Regions from separate parts of the Paenibacillus sp. J22P51 genome, predicted to be linked through region 1. Evidence: predicted binding sites of a transcription regulator. Region 1 holds the regulator's gene; the other holds the start of a gene.

Region 1 (8,584 bases):
TGATTCTTTCTGCATGCGCTCCTTTTAGCTCTTAGCTAAAAGGTTTTTTATTTTATATGAGGAAGCTGGGATTACTGTGGAACAACGGAAGGCGCTAACGACAGCAAGGATGAGAAAAATGAAGCAAGATGGCGTACCGATTACGATGGTGACGGCCTACGATTATCCCTCAGCACGATTGTCAGAGGAAGCTGGTATTGATGTGATTCTAGTTGGAGATTCACTTGGGAATGTCGTGCTAGGGTATGATTCCACGTTACCAGTTACACTGGACGATATGGTGTATCATACACGTGCTGCGGTGCGTGGTGCCGCGAATACGTTTGTCGTCGCTGATATGCCCTTCTTAACCTACCACGGCAGCTTGGACGCTACTTTGCAAGGCGTAGGACGTTTGATGCGTGAGGGCGGAGCTAAGGCGGTTAAACTAGAAGGTGGCGCGGAGATCGCAGCTACGGTCAAAGCGATTACAGATGCAGGCGTACCTGTCGTTGGCCATTTGGGCTTAACGCCACAGTCGGTACACCAATTGGGCGGTTTCCGTGTTCAAGGGCGCAGCTCGGAGCAAGCGAAGAAGCTTCTGAGTGATGCGAAGGCAATCGAAGAGGCTGGAGCTTTCGCGGTTGTACTTGAGCTCGTGACGGATGAATTGGCGGCATGGATTACGAAGCAGCTTTCGATTCCTACGATTGGCATTGGGTCTGGTGTGCATTGTGATGGGCAAGTACTTGTGTATCATGATCTGTTGCAGTATGGTTCTGACAGTGCTCCCAGAAAGTTTGTTAAAGCCTATGCAAATATCGGGGAAACTATCCGTACAGGTATTGGCGAATATGTGAAAGAAGTGAAGGCGCGGACGTTCCCGGCGCAAGAAAATACATTTCATATGGATAACGATGTTGTTCAATATCTATACGGCGATAAGGAGTGATTGGCCATGGAAGCGATCCACACAATGGAAGTTGTACAGACAATTGCCGATTTAAGATCACGTATCAAAGATTATCGTCGCAAAAATGATCAATCCGTCGGCTTCGTGCCGACGATGGGCTTTTTACATGAAGGGCATGCCAGTCTTCTCAAAAAAGCTCGTTCCCAAAGTGGATTGGTTGTGTTAAGTATATTTGTAAATCCTTTGCAGTTTGGTCCTGGTGAGGATTTTGAACGGTATCCGCGCAATGCGGAGCGCGATTTGGCTGTTGCAGAGGCCGCGGGTGTAGATATTGTGTTCATGCCATCTGTTGACGAAATGTACCCATCACCGACCCTCACGACTGTGAGTGTATCGGAAGTTACCACGAGATTATGCGGGGCTTCACGACCTGGTCATTTTGATGGTGTAGCAACGGTAGTTAGCAAGCTATTTCATATCGTAAAGCCCGATCAAGCCTTTTTCGGCTTAAAGGATGCGCAACAAGTTGCAGTCATCGAGCAAATGGTACAGGATCTTAATCTGGACGTAGAAATCGTTCCATGCCCGACCTTGCGAGAAAACGATGGGCTAGCTATGAGTTCCCGCAATGTTTATCTGTCGGCGGAGGAGCGCCAGCAAGCGTTGGTATTGTCACAGTCCTTACAAAAAGCGAAAGAGTTCATTCTAACCCACACAGATGCAACTTTTACTTCACTAGAGATTCAAACACTAGTCAGAGCTCATATACAAACGGCACCATTAGCCGTTATCGATTATGTTGAAGTGCTATCCTACCCAACTTTAGAGCCTTTTGAAAATAGCCATTCTACCTCATCTCTTATTATCGCATTGGCTGTGAAGTTCGGGAAAACACGATTAATTGATAATCTAATTCTACAAGTCAGGAAGTGACGTCTTATGTTTCGCACAATGATGAAAGCAAAGATTCACCGCGCCACGGTTACCGAGGCGAATTTAAATTATATCGGCAGCATCACGATTGATGAAGATTTGATTGACCTCGTGGATATGCTGCCAGGTGAGAAAGTACAGATCGTGAACAACAACAACGGTGCTCGTCTTGAAACGTATATTATTCCAGGGCCGCGCGGCACGGGTGTAATTTGTTTAAATGGTGCGGCAGCTAGGTTAGTTCAAACAGGTGATACCATTATCATTGTTTCTTATGCCATGATGAGTGACGAAGAAGCCAAGAAGCATCATCCAACGATTGCCATTATGGGTGCCAACAATACAGTTGCCCAGTTGCTAAAGGAAGAAGAGCATTCGACCGTTCTGTAAGATGTGCGCTGATCTACCATGCATGCATGAAATCGACTCTGTTTACAAAGAATGAGGGTAAGCTTTCGAAGCAAAGGTGGGGATGCCAAATGTTTAAGCATTTATTTTCCACAATGAATGAGGTTTTGGAAGAAATCCAGAAGGAATATCCGAACAGTGATGTGGAGAAAAAGGCGGAGCTTGACGAACAACTGCAAGTGCTGAAAACGATGAGTGATGAATTCATCGAGGCGTGGCTGCTTTTTGAGGAGAAGCTGGGAAAGTTCTATGGGGCGGTGCCGATCAGTACCAAAACCTTACATGACGAACTGATGGAGCTCGACGTATCCGGCAAGCAGACTGAAGAATTCATGCGCGGCCAAGGATACTACAAGCTGTACATGTATGATCAAGCTATCAAAGAATTCGAAGTGTTAATTGAGCGGCAGCCGGATTTCCTGTTAGCTCGGGTTTACTTAGCGATGGGACATCTGCGAAAAGGGGAGTTTGGCGATGCTTATCAGCACTTTAAATTCCTTCTTCCGCTGACGGACAATTCAAAGATGAAAGCTATCTCCTATAACGCAATGGGCTGTATTCAAGTGCAGAATCAGAATCTAGAGAAGGCTTTCGAATATTTTCAAAAAGCGTATCACACCGATCCCTCTTGTATGGAGCCACTTATCAATCTGGATGAGTCCTAACCCGAAACGGCAAAACAAGGTATTCCCTTTTCCTAATCAGATTTGGTATGCTAGGAGAAGAGCAGGACGAAGGGATTGAAGATAGACGTTATGAAATTTGCAGTTTTGGATTTTGAAACGACAGGAAGTCAGCCTGGGGACGAAATTATTCAGGTTGGACTCGTCATCATAGATCAATTTGAAATTACAGATAGGTATACTTCTCTGGTGAACCCAGGGATTAGTATACCTTCTTCGATTACAACCTTAACGGGGATTACCAATGAAATGGTCGCTGATGCGCCGTCACTCGATCAGGTAATGTCTGATATGTTTCCACTTTTGTTTGATTGTGTGTTAGTAGCGCATCAAGCGGCATTTGATTTGTCGTTCCTTCAAAGAGGCCTTACGAGAACAGGATATCCGCCATTCTCAGGACGAGTCCTAGATACGATGGATATGCTTCGGATCTTATTCCCGTCCATCTCTAGCCTCCAGCTAAGTATGGTAGCAGCCCTGTTTGGCATCGACCATGAAAGACCACACCAGGCTGACAGCGATGCGGAAGTCACGGCACTCATTTGGATCCATTGTTTGGATCGGTTATTGGGTTTGCCTCTCTTAACAGTGCAAAGGCTGAATCAGATTTTCGAAAACGGTAACACGGATTTAGGATGGTTCCTCGATGAGATTTGTTTATATAAAGAGTCAGTGACAAGTGTTGATATGGATACAAATCGTTACTTCCGCCAATTTACACTGAATGTGACGGATTGGGGTGATGAAGAAGAACAGCGCTCGGAATACGAAGTAACGGAAGCGTTGGGCACTTCTTTTACAGCGTTCCAGCAAGGTCTGAAATCTGCTCTCCAACAACGATTTGAGGTATACGAGGATCGAGAATCTCAGGATCAAATGATTCAGGAAGTAGAAAAGTCCCTTGAGGCTGATCAGCATTTGATGATCGAAGCGGGAACGGGTACTGGGAAATCACTCGGATATTTGATTCCATCGATTTACTACGGTTTGAAATACGAAAAGAAAGTCGTTGTGTCCACGCACACGATTAATTTGCAGGAACAGCTTCGGGAGCGCGATATTCCTTTATTAAAAGAAATCTTTCCAGTGCCATTCAAAGCGGCTGTGCTGAAAGGCAGAAGCCACTATCTGTGCTTGCGCAAATTTGAAACAAAACTGACAACCCGGGATTATGAGAATGGCAGGGAAGATCCAATCACCGCAGCGCAAATGGTTGTTTGGCTAAGTGAGACGGAGCATGGGGACGAAGAGGAATTGCACTTTGGGAACAAAGGTGCTCAATTCTGGTACTCTGTCGCAAGCGATACGGATTCCTGCTTAAACCGAATGTGCCCTTGGTACAAGAAGTGCTTCTATCATCGAGCGCGTAATGACGCCAATACGGCTGATGTGATCATCACGAACCATTCCCTCCTCTTTACGGATATGAAGGCTGAGAACCGTCTTCTACCGTCTTACAAGCACCTTGTGATTGATGAGGCGCATCACTTTGAAGAAGTGGCGAGTAAGCATCTCGGGATTGAGCTGCATGCTTCGGCTTTCTATCATTCACTACTGTGGCTGTATAAGGACAATCGAAGCGGGCAGCTTCCGATGCTTCGTTTTCGATTACAGAAATCGGATGAGGCTGGGGAGCGCGCAGCGGCATGGAGTCAAACGATTGATGGATTATTTCCCAAAATTATTTCAATCAAAGAGGACTGGGAACGTTTAAGTGAAGCATTATATGAACTTGTTTCTTCAGGCAGCGATCCTTCGCAATCGGAAACCTCGCAGTACGTTTTGCGATTGAAGCCTGAAACGTTGCCGTCCAACTGGCGTGAGCTGCTGATCATGGAGGATAACATTTATCTGAACGCGAATGATTTGCTGCGGACATTGGATAAATTGTTAAATGAGTTAAAGGAACAGCAGGATGGTCTTGGGGTTCAAGGGCTCGTGACCGATCTGAACGGAACAGTGAAAGAGCTGTACGCCCATCGTGATGCGCTTCATTTCTTTATGAAAATGGCAGATGAAGGGTACGTTTACTGGATCGAAGCCGGCACGTATGCAAAGGCCAAATCAGTGCAGCTGAATTCAGTTCCGACGGATGTTAGCGGTTTGCTGCAGCAGCACTTCTTTGAAACGAAAGATAGCATCATTCTGACCTCAGCGACACTCTCTGTGAATAAGTCATTCCAATATTCTGCTGAGCAGCTTGGATTAGCCATTCCAGAGGACGAAGAGTCAGGGAAGCTGAAGACGGTTCAATTGCCATCTCCTTTTAACTATCGTGAGCAAGCCTTGGTTGTGATTCCGCGAGATTTTCCAACCATTAAGGGAGCTGGCGACCCTGTTTTCATAGAAGCACTGATCAACTCTCTGAGTGATGTGGCACAGGTGACGAAAGGCCGAATGCTGGTTCTATGCACCTCGAATCGAATGCTGAAGCTCGTCCATGCAGGGATGAAGGAGAAGTTGGCTCCACATGGCATCACTGTGCTTGGACAGGGCGTTGACAGCGGCAATCGTAGCAAGCTGACCCGCATGTTCCAAGATAACAAAATGTGCGTGCTGCTGGGCACCAGTTCGTTCTGGGAGGGTGTGGATATTCCAGGGGATGCACTTAGCTGCCTTGCGATCATTCGTCTACCCTTTCAGCCGCCTAATCATCCGTTAGTGGAAGCCAAATGTGAAAATATTAAGAAACGGAATGAGAATCCGTTCATGAAATTTTCAGTGCCGCAGGCCGTTATACGGTTTAAACAGGGCTTTGGCCGTCTTGTTCGCAGAGCGTCTGACAAAGGGATCGTTATCATTTATGATACACGTGTTATTGAAACGTATTATGGCAAGCATTTCCTCTATTCGTTGCCTGGTCCGAAGATCGAGCATATGACGTGCGAACAAATGCTACCGAGGATAGAGCAGTGGATGGGGGGAGCCTAAAGACGTGAAAACACAGAAAATTTCGGAAGCCGTTGTCCGCAGATTACCGATTTATTTGCGTTATTTGAACGAACTGCAAATGAACAATGTGTCAACCGTGTCTTCTCAGGATTTGGGTCAGAAACTGGATCTGAATCCTGCTCAGATTCGTAAGGATTTGGCTTATTTCGGGGAGTTTGGTAAAAAAGGAATCGGCTATGATATCAATTATCTGATTGAGAAGATTCGGCAAATTCTTAAGTTAGATCGACATATCCAAGTAGCCCTCGTAGGAGCCGGAAATTTAGGTAGAGCCCTTTGCAATTATAATACGTACTTACGAAATGATATGAAAATTGTAGCGCTTTTCGATGCGATGCCATCCAAGACGGGGGAAGTTATTAATAACTTGGTGGTGCTTCCAATGGATAAAATGAAGTTTGTTTTGGCTGAGCTTGGCGTGCGGATCGGTATCATTACAGTGCCTGCCGCGGAAGCACAAAATGTGGCTAATGAATTCGTAGCTTGCGGGATCGAAGCCATCTTAAATTTTGCGCCAGTTATCATTAAAGTACCACCTGATGTGCGAGTCCATTATGCGGATTTTACGACAGAGCTTCAGAGCTTAGCCTACTATCTAGATTAGAATGAAAAAGGCACGACACGCGGAAGTTCAGCGGGTCGTGCCTTTGTGATTATTACATGATTAGGCGGAAAATCGCAAAGTAAAGCGAGTAAGCTAGTACCATTGAGATCGGAATCGTAATGATCCAAGTGATTAACATTCGACCTACAGTACCCCATTGGACTTCATGGAAACGCATCACACTGCCAGTTCCGATAATCGCTGAGGAAATAACATGTGTTGTTGATAATGGTTTACCAATGAAAGTTGAGAATTGAATGACGATCGAAGATGTTAAATCGGCAGCAAAACCGTTAATCGGTTCAATTTTTACAATTTTACCAGACACGGTTTTAATAATGCGCCATCCACCAATGGATGTACCAAGTCCCATAGCAAGAGCGGCAGCGATTTTAACCCACAGCGGTACATTTAAGTCGTCTTGCACGCCGGCAGCAACGAGACCGAATACGATAATCCCCATCGCTTTTTGCGCATCATTACCTCCGTGGGAGTATGATAATAATCCAGCGGATAGGATTTGAAGCGTACGGAATCCACGATTTAGCTTAGATCTGGACGTATTACCGGACCAAATCACGATATATTTGATCAATACCATGATGAGATAACCTAGAACGAAAGCAATAATCGGCGATAGAATCAAAATTATTATGATTTGCGTAAAGCCGCTCCAATTCACGCCATTGAATCCTGCTCCTGCGATAACGGCACCGGCTAGGGAACCAAGTAGAGTATGAGAGGATGATGAGGGAATCGACAAATACCAAGTAAGCAGGTTCCAAATAATTGCCGCAAGTAAAGCAGCAATAACGACTTCAACCCCATTCTCGATCTTCGCAGGATTGGCAATACTTCCGCCTACTGTTTTGGCTACTTCCGATGAAACCATAGCCCCAACAAAATTAAGTGAAGCAGCCATGAAAATAGCGACTCGAGGGCTTAATGCTCGCGTGGAAATTGAAGTCGCAATCGCATTAGCTGTATCGTGGAATCCATTGATGAAGTCGAATAGCAAGGCAAGTGCAACGATTATTATCAAATAAGTTAACATGAATTCCTCCTAGCGTTTTCCAAGTGGAAAACTTTCTTCGTACACAGAGACATTTTGTGTCTTAGGAGTAGCGAAGTACTACACTGTCAAGAATATTGGCAACATCTTCGCAGGCATCAGTCGTTTCTTCCAGACGCTCGTAAATTTCTTTGAGTTTAAAATCTTCGTACGGATCTTTGCGCGTGATAAAAATTTGGCGAATCCCTTCACGCATCAACCGATCTCCATCATTCTCTAATTTATTTATAGCAACGGTGTGCTCCGGAATTTGCATATACTTTTTCTTGGCTAAAAGCTTGAAGGCATCAAGCATATGTTGACATGAGTCTACGATAACTCCTGAGAAATCTTTCATGTAGGCATCCGTATGGGAAACACTCAAATAGTCGAAGCGAGCAATCGTAGCTTCAATACCATCGGTAACATCATCTACCTTCGAAGCCAGAACCATAATATCTTCCCGATCAATCGGAGTGATAAATACTTTGTTCAAACCTCTAAAGATATCATGTGTAATGGAGTCGCCTGCATGCTCAAGATCATGAATCGCTTTGACATACTCAATTGGGGGTTTATCACCCATCATGGCTGTACGAAACAGTTGCGCTGTTTGCAAGGCGTTCTCTGCAGCACGGATAAGAAGTTGCAAGAAATCGACTTCGTTCTTTCTGGTGAATAACGTTGTCATAGAATCCTCCTAATTTTTACTATATGTACAAGTTTTTAAACGAATTTGTGAAACGAATATGACCAAATTGTAGAAAAAACTCACAATGTTTAAAGTATCATACTCATAAGGGCTAAAGCAACGAAAATTCCGTGACAATTTACAAATTATCAACAGATAAGGAATAGCGATCAGCTTCCTTGATTTTACAAGCTTGAAGATGTAAAGTTTATGGAGTATTAGCTGTTTATAGAATGAGCATAGAGAGGGTTTTTTACTATGAAAAAAACATTAATTTCGAATGGTATTTTTATTACTAATAAGGAAGACACAACAACATCCATTAAAGGCTGCATGGTTATCGAAGGCAGTCAGATTACATACATCGGCG
Region 2 (8,584 bases), on a different contig from region 1:
CTGAGCAGAAGCTCCGCCAACAATCAAAGCAACGCCTGCGGGAAGCTTCAAATCTTTCGTGTTTTTCGTAATTTCTGTGTTGATTTTAGATAATTTGGTTGAGTCTACGAGTGCCGTCACACGCAAGAATTGTTGACTGTTCTTATGAAGAATCGTGTTGGACTCATTGGTTTTTTCGATCTTCGCGACCGAAGTCAACGCCGCTGGACCCGTAGCTGTCATGATTTGAATATTCGAAAGGTCTGAAACGGTTGATGGATTAATCAAAGCATCTAACACGACAGGAATTTCTTTGTTCTCCAGCTTCATGGAACCAATTGGCGTTGGGTTCATCAGGGAGCGGATCGTACCTGCAATTTCCTGTGGCTTAGCAAGTGTAGGATCTACTGTAATGGCATAGCCTGGTTTCGTTACATTTTGATTACTCGTAACTTTCTCGACGCCGTCGATATCTTTAATTGCCGCAATGACATCCGCAGCAGCCTGATCTAAGCTCTTAGCGGAATCGCCTGTTAAATCAACTGTAATGGCGGAACCGCTGCTTCCATCGAAGCCTCCTCCACCTGCCTGCAAATCAGCTTCTGGATATTTCGGCTTTTGACTGACGACTTGATCGATAAAATGCTGCGTGTCCACATCCTTTTTCATGAATACTTGGAAATTAGCTATGGTAGGAGGCGCAACGCTGCCCCATTTGGCATTATCTTCGGTATTCCCTTGTTGAAGAATAAGATGGTCAACTTCACTCTGTTCTAGCATGAATTTCTCTAATTCAATTGCTTTTTCACGAACGGTCGTGATCGGTGTTTCAGGAGTGTACGAGAGACTTACAACCAATTGGCTTGCCGTGGAACCGCCAACCGCACCTTTTGGCATGACGAAGTAAAGGGCGATTGAGCCGCCGAAAAGGATAAGGGAAACTAGAATGGAGATGAATTTATGATTCAAGCTCCAAGATAAAATATTTCGAAGACTTTTCGACTCTTTATGCTCCTTTAGTTTCGTATTGCGAAGCAGCCAAGCGCTCATCACAGGTACGACGGTTAAAGCAACCAGCAAGGAAGAAAGTAACGAATACGTAACCGTTAAGGCGAAAGGAAGCAGGAACGCTTGCAACGACCCTTGCAAGAGTCCAAGCGGCAAGAATACGGCAACTGTTGTAAGGGTAGATGCGGTAATCGCTCTAGCAACCTCACGTGTAGCATCAATGATCAATTCCTTGGAGAACTCGGCCTTCTGGGTTCTTCGGAAAATATTTTCGATAACAACGATACTATCATCGACGAGTCGGCCTACAGCGACGGCGACCCCGCCTAGCGTCAAGATATTCAACGTTACGCCGGATTGGGAAAGCAGGAATAACGTTAATCCAAGTGATAAAGGAATGGAAACAATCGTAATGAACGTGGAACGAATGTTTCTTAGGAAGATTAGAATAACGATTGTTGCAAATAATGCACCTAACAACACTTCTCTCATCATGCTATTAACGGAAGTAACGACGGATTCTGCTGTGGAGTAGATGACCTCTGCAGTCGCATTCGGATACTTCGCCGCGATCTCATCTGAGATTTTATTAACTTCCTTGCTGATATCAACCGCGTTGGAGCTAGTGTCTTTCGTAACAACCAATGTTAAAGAGTCCTTGCCGTTAATACGTGTCAATGTATCTTTGTTTGCGGCTACCTCAACTGTAGCAACATCCTTCAATTTAATTCCTGGAGCTACCGTTAAATTGTTGAGTGTATTGAGATCGTCTAGGTTTCCTACAACCTTAATCGCACTCGTTTTGCCATCGATGGGTCTCTCCCCAACATTGACGGTCACATTTTGACCTTGTAGAACACCCATAAGTACTTGTGCAGGCAATTTCGCGTTAGCTAATTTATCTTTGTCCGGGTGGATGATCACTTGAGAGACCGATGTACCACCAAGCACTACGCTAGCAAGACCTCTGATTTTTTGAAACTCAGGTAATATTTTCTCTTGCGCAAGCTCGATATTTTGTTTCGTGATGCCATCTTTGAAGTTAAGGGCTACCCAGGAGAGTGGAATCATCGAGGTGTTTAAACGAATAACGAAAGGCTTCGACATGCCCGCAGGGAGAACAATCGAGGAGATCGCTTCTTGAACGCTCGCTTGCGCATCCTTCATTTTAATATCCGAATCAAATGTCATATCAATTTTCATAAAGCCGTCAGATGATGTGGAGAATACTTCCTTCTTACCCGGCACACTGGAGACAGCTTTCTCTATAGGTGTAGTTGCACTATCTAGCATGGATTTGGCATCAAAGCCTTGACCGACGACCGTAACACTAATTTGTGGGAAATCTGCACTAGGCAGGAATTCCATCGGCAATTTAAAATAACTACCGATTCCTGTTCCTAAAATTAATATCACCAAAAAAATAACTGCTGCTTTGTTGCTAAAAGCCCATTTCGTAAACCATGTCACACGTCTCGCTCCCTTTCATCATCTATCTCTTTATTTCTCTAGGTTCAAGTATAGCAATATCATTCCATTAGCGAATATGGCTAGGGTCGGGTTTCATCTCGGTCTAGAGTCTGAGAAATCCCTTAGGTATAGAATTCCATCTTCGGAATGATATATGTAAATTAGGGCCTGGATAGATAGTATTTTCATGATTTGGATAAAAGGAAATAATGAAGGAAATGCTACCCTTATCGTCCATAGTGTGACGAAGATACTGAAGATGATGGGAAGTGAAAGTAACGCATGTTACAAGGCAAAAAGAGGTTAATCTGGATAGCCCTCATCTGTGTGGTCTTGTTCAGTGCTTCCACAACGACAGTTTTTGCGTATGGCAAAGGAGCGAAAGGCCCTGATGTCTACGCGGTTCAAGGGATGCTGAAATCTCTAGGTTACTATTCGGGACCGATTACAGGCTATTATGGCAATCAAACACAAGCTGGGGTTAAAGCATTTCAAAGTAGATATGGTTTGGCAGTAACGGGAAATGTCGACGATCAAACGCTACAATCGATTCTCTGGGCTTATGGAAATCTTAAGATTCCGAAGAAGGCGACACCAACGCCAGTGCCAACACCGGCGCCGACGCCGTATACACCGAGTCCTACACCAGCACCGCAGGTTCCATCGACATCTGGATTAACTGTGGAAGAGCAGCAAATGCTCGATCTCGTAAATAAAGAGCGTACTGCTGCGGGACTCTCACCGCTTACAGCGGACTTGGAGCTCACCAAAACAGCTCGTCTCAAAAGCCAGGATATGGTGGATAACAAATATTTCTCCCATGATTCACCAACGTATGGATCCCCATTCGATATGATGGAGAAGTTCGGTATTACATACAATGCAGCCGGGGAGAACATCGCTTGTAATCAAAGTGTAACGGCGGCACACGAAGCGCTAATGAACTCGCCAGGACATAAAGCGAATATTCTGAGTAAAGATTACACGCATATTGGCATAGGCATTGTGGACGGCGGGCCGTGCGGTAAAATGTTTACACAACAGTTTATTGGCAAATAAAATAGCGATAAGGAGCTAAGCAGTGTTTGCGCTTAGCTCCTTTGTTTTTGGGAAAATAGGATGAGCTCCTAGGGGACCTTTAAGTCGAAAAAATCGATTTACGAGTGGCGAGAATGGCAATAGGAGTAGTGTAAGTCGATAAAATCGAGTTACGCGTGGCGAGAATGGCAATAGGAGTAGCGTAAGTCGATAAAATCGAGTTACGAGTGGCGAGAGTGGCAATAGGAGTAGAGTAAGTCGATAAAATCGAGTTACGAGTGGCTAGAATGGCGATAGGAGTAGCGTAAGTCGAAAAAATCGAGTTACGCGTGGCTAGAATGGCAATAGGAGTAGCGTAAGTCGAAAAAATCGAGTTACGCGTGGCGAGAATGGCAATAGGAGTAGTGTAAGTCGAAAAAATCGAGTTACGCGTGGCGACTATGGCGATAGGAGTAGCGTAAGTCGATAAAATCGACTTAATCCATCCCCCCGGGCTCCATTGGGGTCCTCCAAGTCGATAATAAATTGCAAAAAGAGTGTCCCCTGCCACAAACATGGCTTATGGGACACTCTCTTTCGCTTACGTCTATGTTTAAGTAGCCGATACAGGTTTAATCGCTTCGGTCCATTCCGTATACTTCTGAAGTGCAGCGCCTTGCTCAATCGCATGACGGGCCATGTAAATGCCTTCTTCAATGGAGCCTGCTTTTTGGGAAACCCACAAACGTACAGCACTGTTAAGTAAAACCATATTTAAGTAAGGAAGTGCTGCATCTCCACGCAAAACGGACAATGTGGTTTCGGCTTGAAGTTCAGCCGTCCATTCCACTTCTGGCACTTCAACCATCAGCTCATAAATTTCAGGATCCACAATGAATAACTCACTTGTCTGATCTTGGATGAGATAAGTTCTTGTCCGCTTATCGACGCCTAAGTCTTCGGAGCCCTCCATACCCTGCACCACGATTCCTCGAGAAACACCTAATTCAATTAGCAAATTCGTGATTTTCTCAAAAACAGTACCGTGGAATACACCGACAGCCATGAATGGAGCTTCTGTGAAGCGCAGCAGTTTTTCTGCGGTATTGAACACAGTTCGCAAACCAAGCTCTTTACGAAGCTCGCGTAGTTCACCAAGCGGCCCACACCAGCTTTCTGTTGGTGTGAACAGGAAGCCTGTTCGCGCCGCAGCGGAGATCAGTGCTTCGCGTGAAGCGCCAAGCGCATTTACGCCCATTGCTGCAAGCACATCGGACAAGGTGATGCCCCATTTGGGCGGCATGCTCGGGCTGCCATGCAGCGTTGTTGGCAAACCGCAGGCTGCGAGTACGAATGCGGTTGGCAGCGTCGCGATAAACGTGCGCGTACGACCATCATAAGGGCCGGCACAGTCCATGCTGCCAGCTATAGGATATGTGGTCACACGTTGGCGCAACGCGTTAATGAAGGCTTTGATTTCATCAGGGGATTCCATTTTAATTCGTTCTGCTACGAGAAAAGCTCCAATTTGGGCTTGTGTGGCCGTCCCGGTTAATATGAGTTCAGCTGCTTGGGCAGCTTCCTCATACGTAAGGTCTCTGGCTCCGCGTTTGCCGCGGCCTACTTCTTTTAATAGAGATATCATCGTTTGCGGCCTCCTTTGTTCTGATCCTGTAATATCTGATACACCTTGACGATGGAGGTTGCGACGTCTACCATACGCTTACGTTCATTCATAGCTTGTTTACGGAGAAAATCATAAGCTTCAGCTTCTGAGATGCCTTTGATTTCGCATAAAATTCGCTTCGCCTGATCGACCCACTTGCGTTCCTCGAGTTTGGAAAGCAGCTGTTCACGTTCTTGCTGCCATTCGGTACGTTGGAAATAATGATTGACGCCAAGAATTAATGCGGCGTGGATTTCCAGTGGACTCATCCTGGAACCGATTAAGCCATCGATACCAGCATCCATTTTACATTCATTAGAAGGAAATGTGTGTGCATCACACCACCAGAATAGGGGGAGACTCCGCACGGCAAGCAAGCGTGAACGCCAGTCTGCTACTTGATCAGGACTTACCGATAATAAGACGGCATCGACCTTAGGGATGATAAAGGAAATTTCTTTCATATTAGATGAAGAATAAATGCGGAATCCCAAATTCTTCAGGATTTCATCTGGCAAAGATTCCATTCCATGTGTATCTTCCGTTCGTATAGCATGTGACGACTCAGAGGAGGCAGCTGAGCGAGTTGGCTTAAACTCGTCGATCAGTATGAATGATTGTAACATGGGAATACCTCCATCTTGAATAGCGTTTATCTCATGACAACTACATGTTAGGTTTTGGGGCTAATTGGTATTATTATACGGCAATACTATAGCATATGCACCTAAAATTTGTCGATATGCTACATCGAAACTAATGATTAATATTTTTATGTCATGTTTATTGACATAAGTCAGTGCTCATCGTATAATCAAGTTAGAAATCGGCACAATGATGTGCCACCTAACGAAGGCAATGGCGCCTATCCCCTTACAAGTACGTAAATGGATAGGCTTTTTATGTTCACTTTTATGCAAGGAAAAAAATAATCGATCATGCCGATCACGAAGAAGTGGCGGCAGTGGCAATGAGGCCGATGAACATCCCACGATTGATGGGGTATGTTTATCGGCCTTTTCTGTTAATGTACAGTCACACAAGGTAGGATAGGAAAAAAAAGAAGGCGAAAAGCCTCACAAAAGGAGAGGGAATCCATGGTTGATCGGAAAAGTTTTATGCAAGTGGGGCACAAAGGGTCATTGTTCAGTTCATTCTTATATTTTGACATGAGCTTCATGGTATGGGTTCTACTCGGTCCGCTAGCCGTCATTCTCTCCAATGATTTCCACCTGAATGCGGCTGAGAAAGCAAACCTTGTTGCCTTGCCTACATTGGGTGGCGCAGTATTACGACTTGTGCTTGGCGTGCTGACAGACAAGATTGGTCCTAAACGAACTGGACAGATTGGGCTTGCGTTAACCTTAATCCCATTGCTCTGGGGATGGTTATTCGCTAATACGATGGGGGAAATGTACTTCGTAGCGCTTATGCTTGGTATCGCTGGAGCAAGCTTTGCAGCAGCGCTGCCGCTGGCAAGCAGCTGGTATCCGCCACAATACCAAGGTTTAGCCATGGGGATTGCTGGCGCAGGGAACAGTGGAACGATCTTCGCTACCTTATTCGCGAATCGTCTTGCTCAGCATTACGGTGATTGGCATGTGGTGTTTGGAATCGCCTTGATTCCGATTCTGATTACTTTAATTGTATTTAGTATATTGGCGAAGGATAGCCCGAATAAGCCAGCGCCTAAGACGTTGAAAGAATACGGCAAAGTACTGAAGCAAAGAGATTCTTGGTTGTTCTGTATTTTCTATAGTGTAACTTTTGGTGGCTTCGTAGGGATGGCCTCTTATCTAACCATCTTCTTCAATTCACAGTATGGACTTTCACCCGTACGTGCAGCAGATTTTACAACCTTATGTGTGATAGGGGGCAGCTTCTTCCGTCCCGTTGGTGGTTGGCTCGCTGATAAGATCGGTGGGATTCGGATGTTAATGGTGCTATACGGTGTTGTTGGATTAATGATGGCGGGTATTTCAACGCTGCCAGCACTTTCACTAACAACGGTAATGCTCTTCGTTGCCATGATGGCCTTCGGTATGGGGAATGGATCCGTATTCCAGCTCGTGCCGCAACGTTTCCGAACGGAAATTGGCGTTATGACTGGGATCGTTGGAGCAGCAGGTGGACTTGGTGGTTACTTCTTACCTAAAATCCTTGGAAACCTAAAGTTATCCACAGGCTCATTCACACCAGGCTTTCTGATTCTAAGTGGAATTGCGCTCTCCTGTATCGTGATCATCGCGGTTGTTCAAGGACAATGGAAACGTACATGGATTGGTGAAGGCGGTAAAGTAAAAGCAGCATCTACAAGCATGGATGCAGTTCAAGCATAAGCAGGCATGGGACGCCGCTGATTCTCTTCGTCAGCGGCACATCCAGTAAAGTTTTTGCTCATGCAGCTTGCTCATCAGGCTGTATGGGCAAAGACGTTACGACTAGCGTCTTTGCAGTAGATACGAAAGTATAAGTTTTATACTTTTACTTCGCATCTACCTTGGTAAACGAGTTCGTCCTTGAAGGACGACGGAGTCGTTTATCCTTGGTTCAATCGAACTGCTCAAGCTCCATATCCCAATTTGTCATTTGGGAGCTTGGCTCCTGAATGACCCCTTTTTTCACAACCACTCAAATTCGAATGAATGCCCTAGTAAATGGATGGAAGGATGATCACAATGACAATCAAAAAAGAGAAGTTAGTCCTGGTCGGAAACGGAATGGCGGGCGTAAACGCCGTTGAACATTTACTAAAGCTCACACCTGATAAATATGAGGTTACGATTTTCGGCAGTGAACCGCATCCCAACTACAATAGAATCTTGTTGTCCTATGTGCTCTCCGGCGATTCTAAAGTCGAGGACATCGTTATTCATCCCTACGAGTGGTATACGAACAATAACATTACCTTATATACGAATCAAACGGTCACGAGCATCGACACGCTCACACAAACCGTTACGAGCGATAAAGGCCTGACGGTTTCCTACGATAAATTAATTCTAGCAACCGGCTCTAATCCATTCATGATTCCTATGCCTGGTGCGGACAAAGAAGGCGTCATGGCTTACAGAACGATCCGTGATTGTGAAATCATGATTGAGTCGGCTAAAAAGTACAAAAAAGCGATTGTCATCGGCGGTGGCTTGCTAGGTTTAGAAGCAGCGCGTGGTTTCCTCAATCTCGGCATGAAAGTCGATGTCGTTCACATCGTCGATACGATCATGGAACGCCAACTCGATCGTACAGCTTCCAAAATGCTGCAAGCCGCTCTTGAGGAGCAAGGCATCAACTTCCTGCTCGAGAAGCAATCGGCAGAAATTATAGGCGACAAGCGTGTGACGGGCTTGAAGTTCAAGGACGGCTCCGTTGCTGAAGCGGATCTGATTGTTATGGCAGTAGGCATCAGGCCGAACGTAGCCCTTGCGAAAGAAGCCGGCATCG

Evidence for each region. Region 1 encodes Rex, which represses fermentation and respiration genes when NADH is low (regulators of the CRP and FNR family bind a similar motif). Its sites were predicted from a motif close to TTGTGAAATATTTCACAA; they were not measured.
Region 2: the regulator Rex is predicted to act here: its motif matches at 6,205-6,222, upstream of AC58QC_RS05010 (nitrate/nitrite transporter).

The regions. Positions count from the first base shown of each region.
Region 1 covers NZ_JCAUAZ010000005.1:98,851-107,434, reverse strand. Annotated here, with positions in the region: gene panB (3-methyl-2-oxobutanoate hydroxymethyltransferase) at 77-931, shown strand; gene panC (pantoate--beta-alanine ligase) at 956-1,825, shown strand; gene panD (aspartate 1-decarboxylase) at 1,832-2,215, shown strand; gene AC58QC_RS13330 (tetratricopeptide repeat protein) at 2,305-2,898, shown strand; gene dinG (ATP-dependent DNA helicase DinG) at 2,989-5,847, shown strand; gene AC58QC_RS13320 (redox-sensing transcriptional repressor Rex) at 5,852-6,472, shown strand; gene AC58QC_RS13315 (inorganic phosphate transporter) at 6,525-7,526, opposite strand; gene AC58QC_RS13310 (DUF47 domain-containing protein) at 7,588-8,214, opposite strand; gene AC58QC_RS13305 (amidohydrolase) at 8,473-8,584, shown strand, end outside.
Region 2 covers NZ_JCAUAZ010000002.1:40,171-48,754, forward strand. Annotated here, with positions in the region: gene AC58QC_RS04990 (efflux RND transporter permease subunit) at 1-2,457, opposite strand, end outside; gene AC58QC_RS04995 (peptidoglycan-binding protein) at 2,740-3,516, shown strand; gene AC58QC_RS05000 (anthranilate phosphoribosyltransferase) at 4,088-5,119, opposite strand; gene AC58QC_RS05005 (ANTAR domain-containing response regulator) at 5,116-5,766, opposite strand; gene AC58QC_RS05010 (nitrate/nitrite transporter) at 6,238-7,479, shown strand; gene nirB (nitrite reductase large subunit NirB) at 7,825-8,584, shown strand, end outside.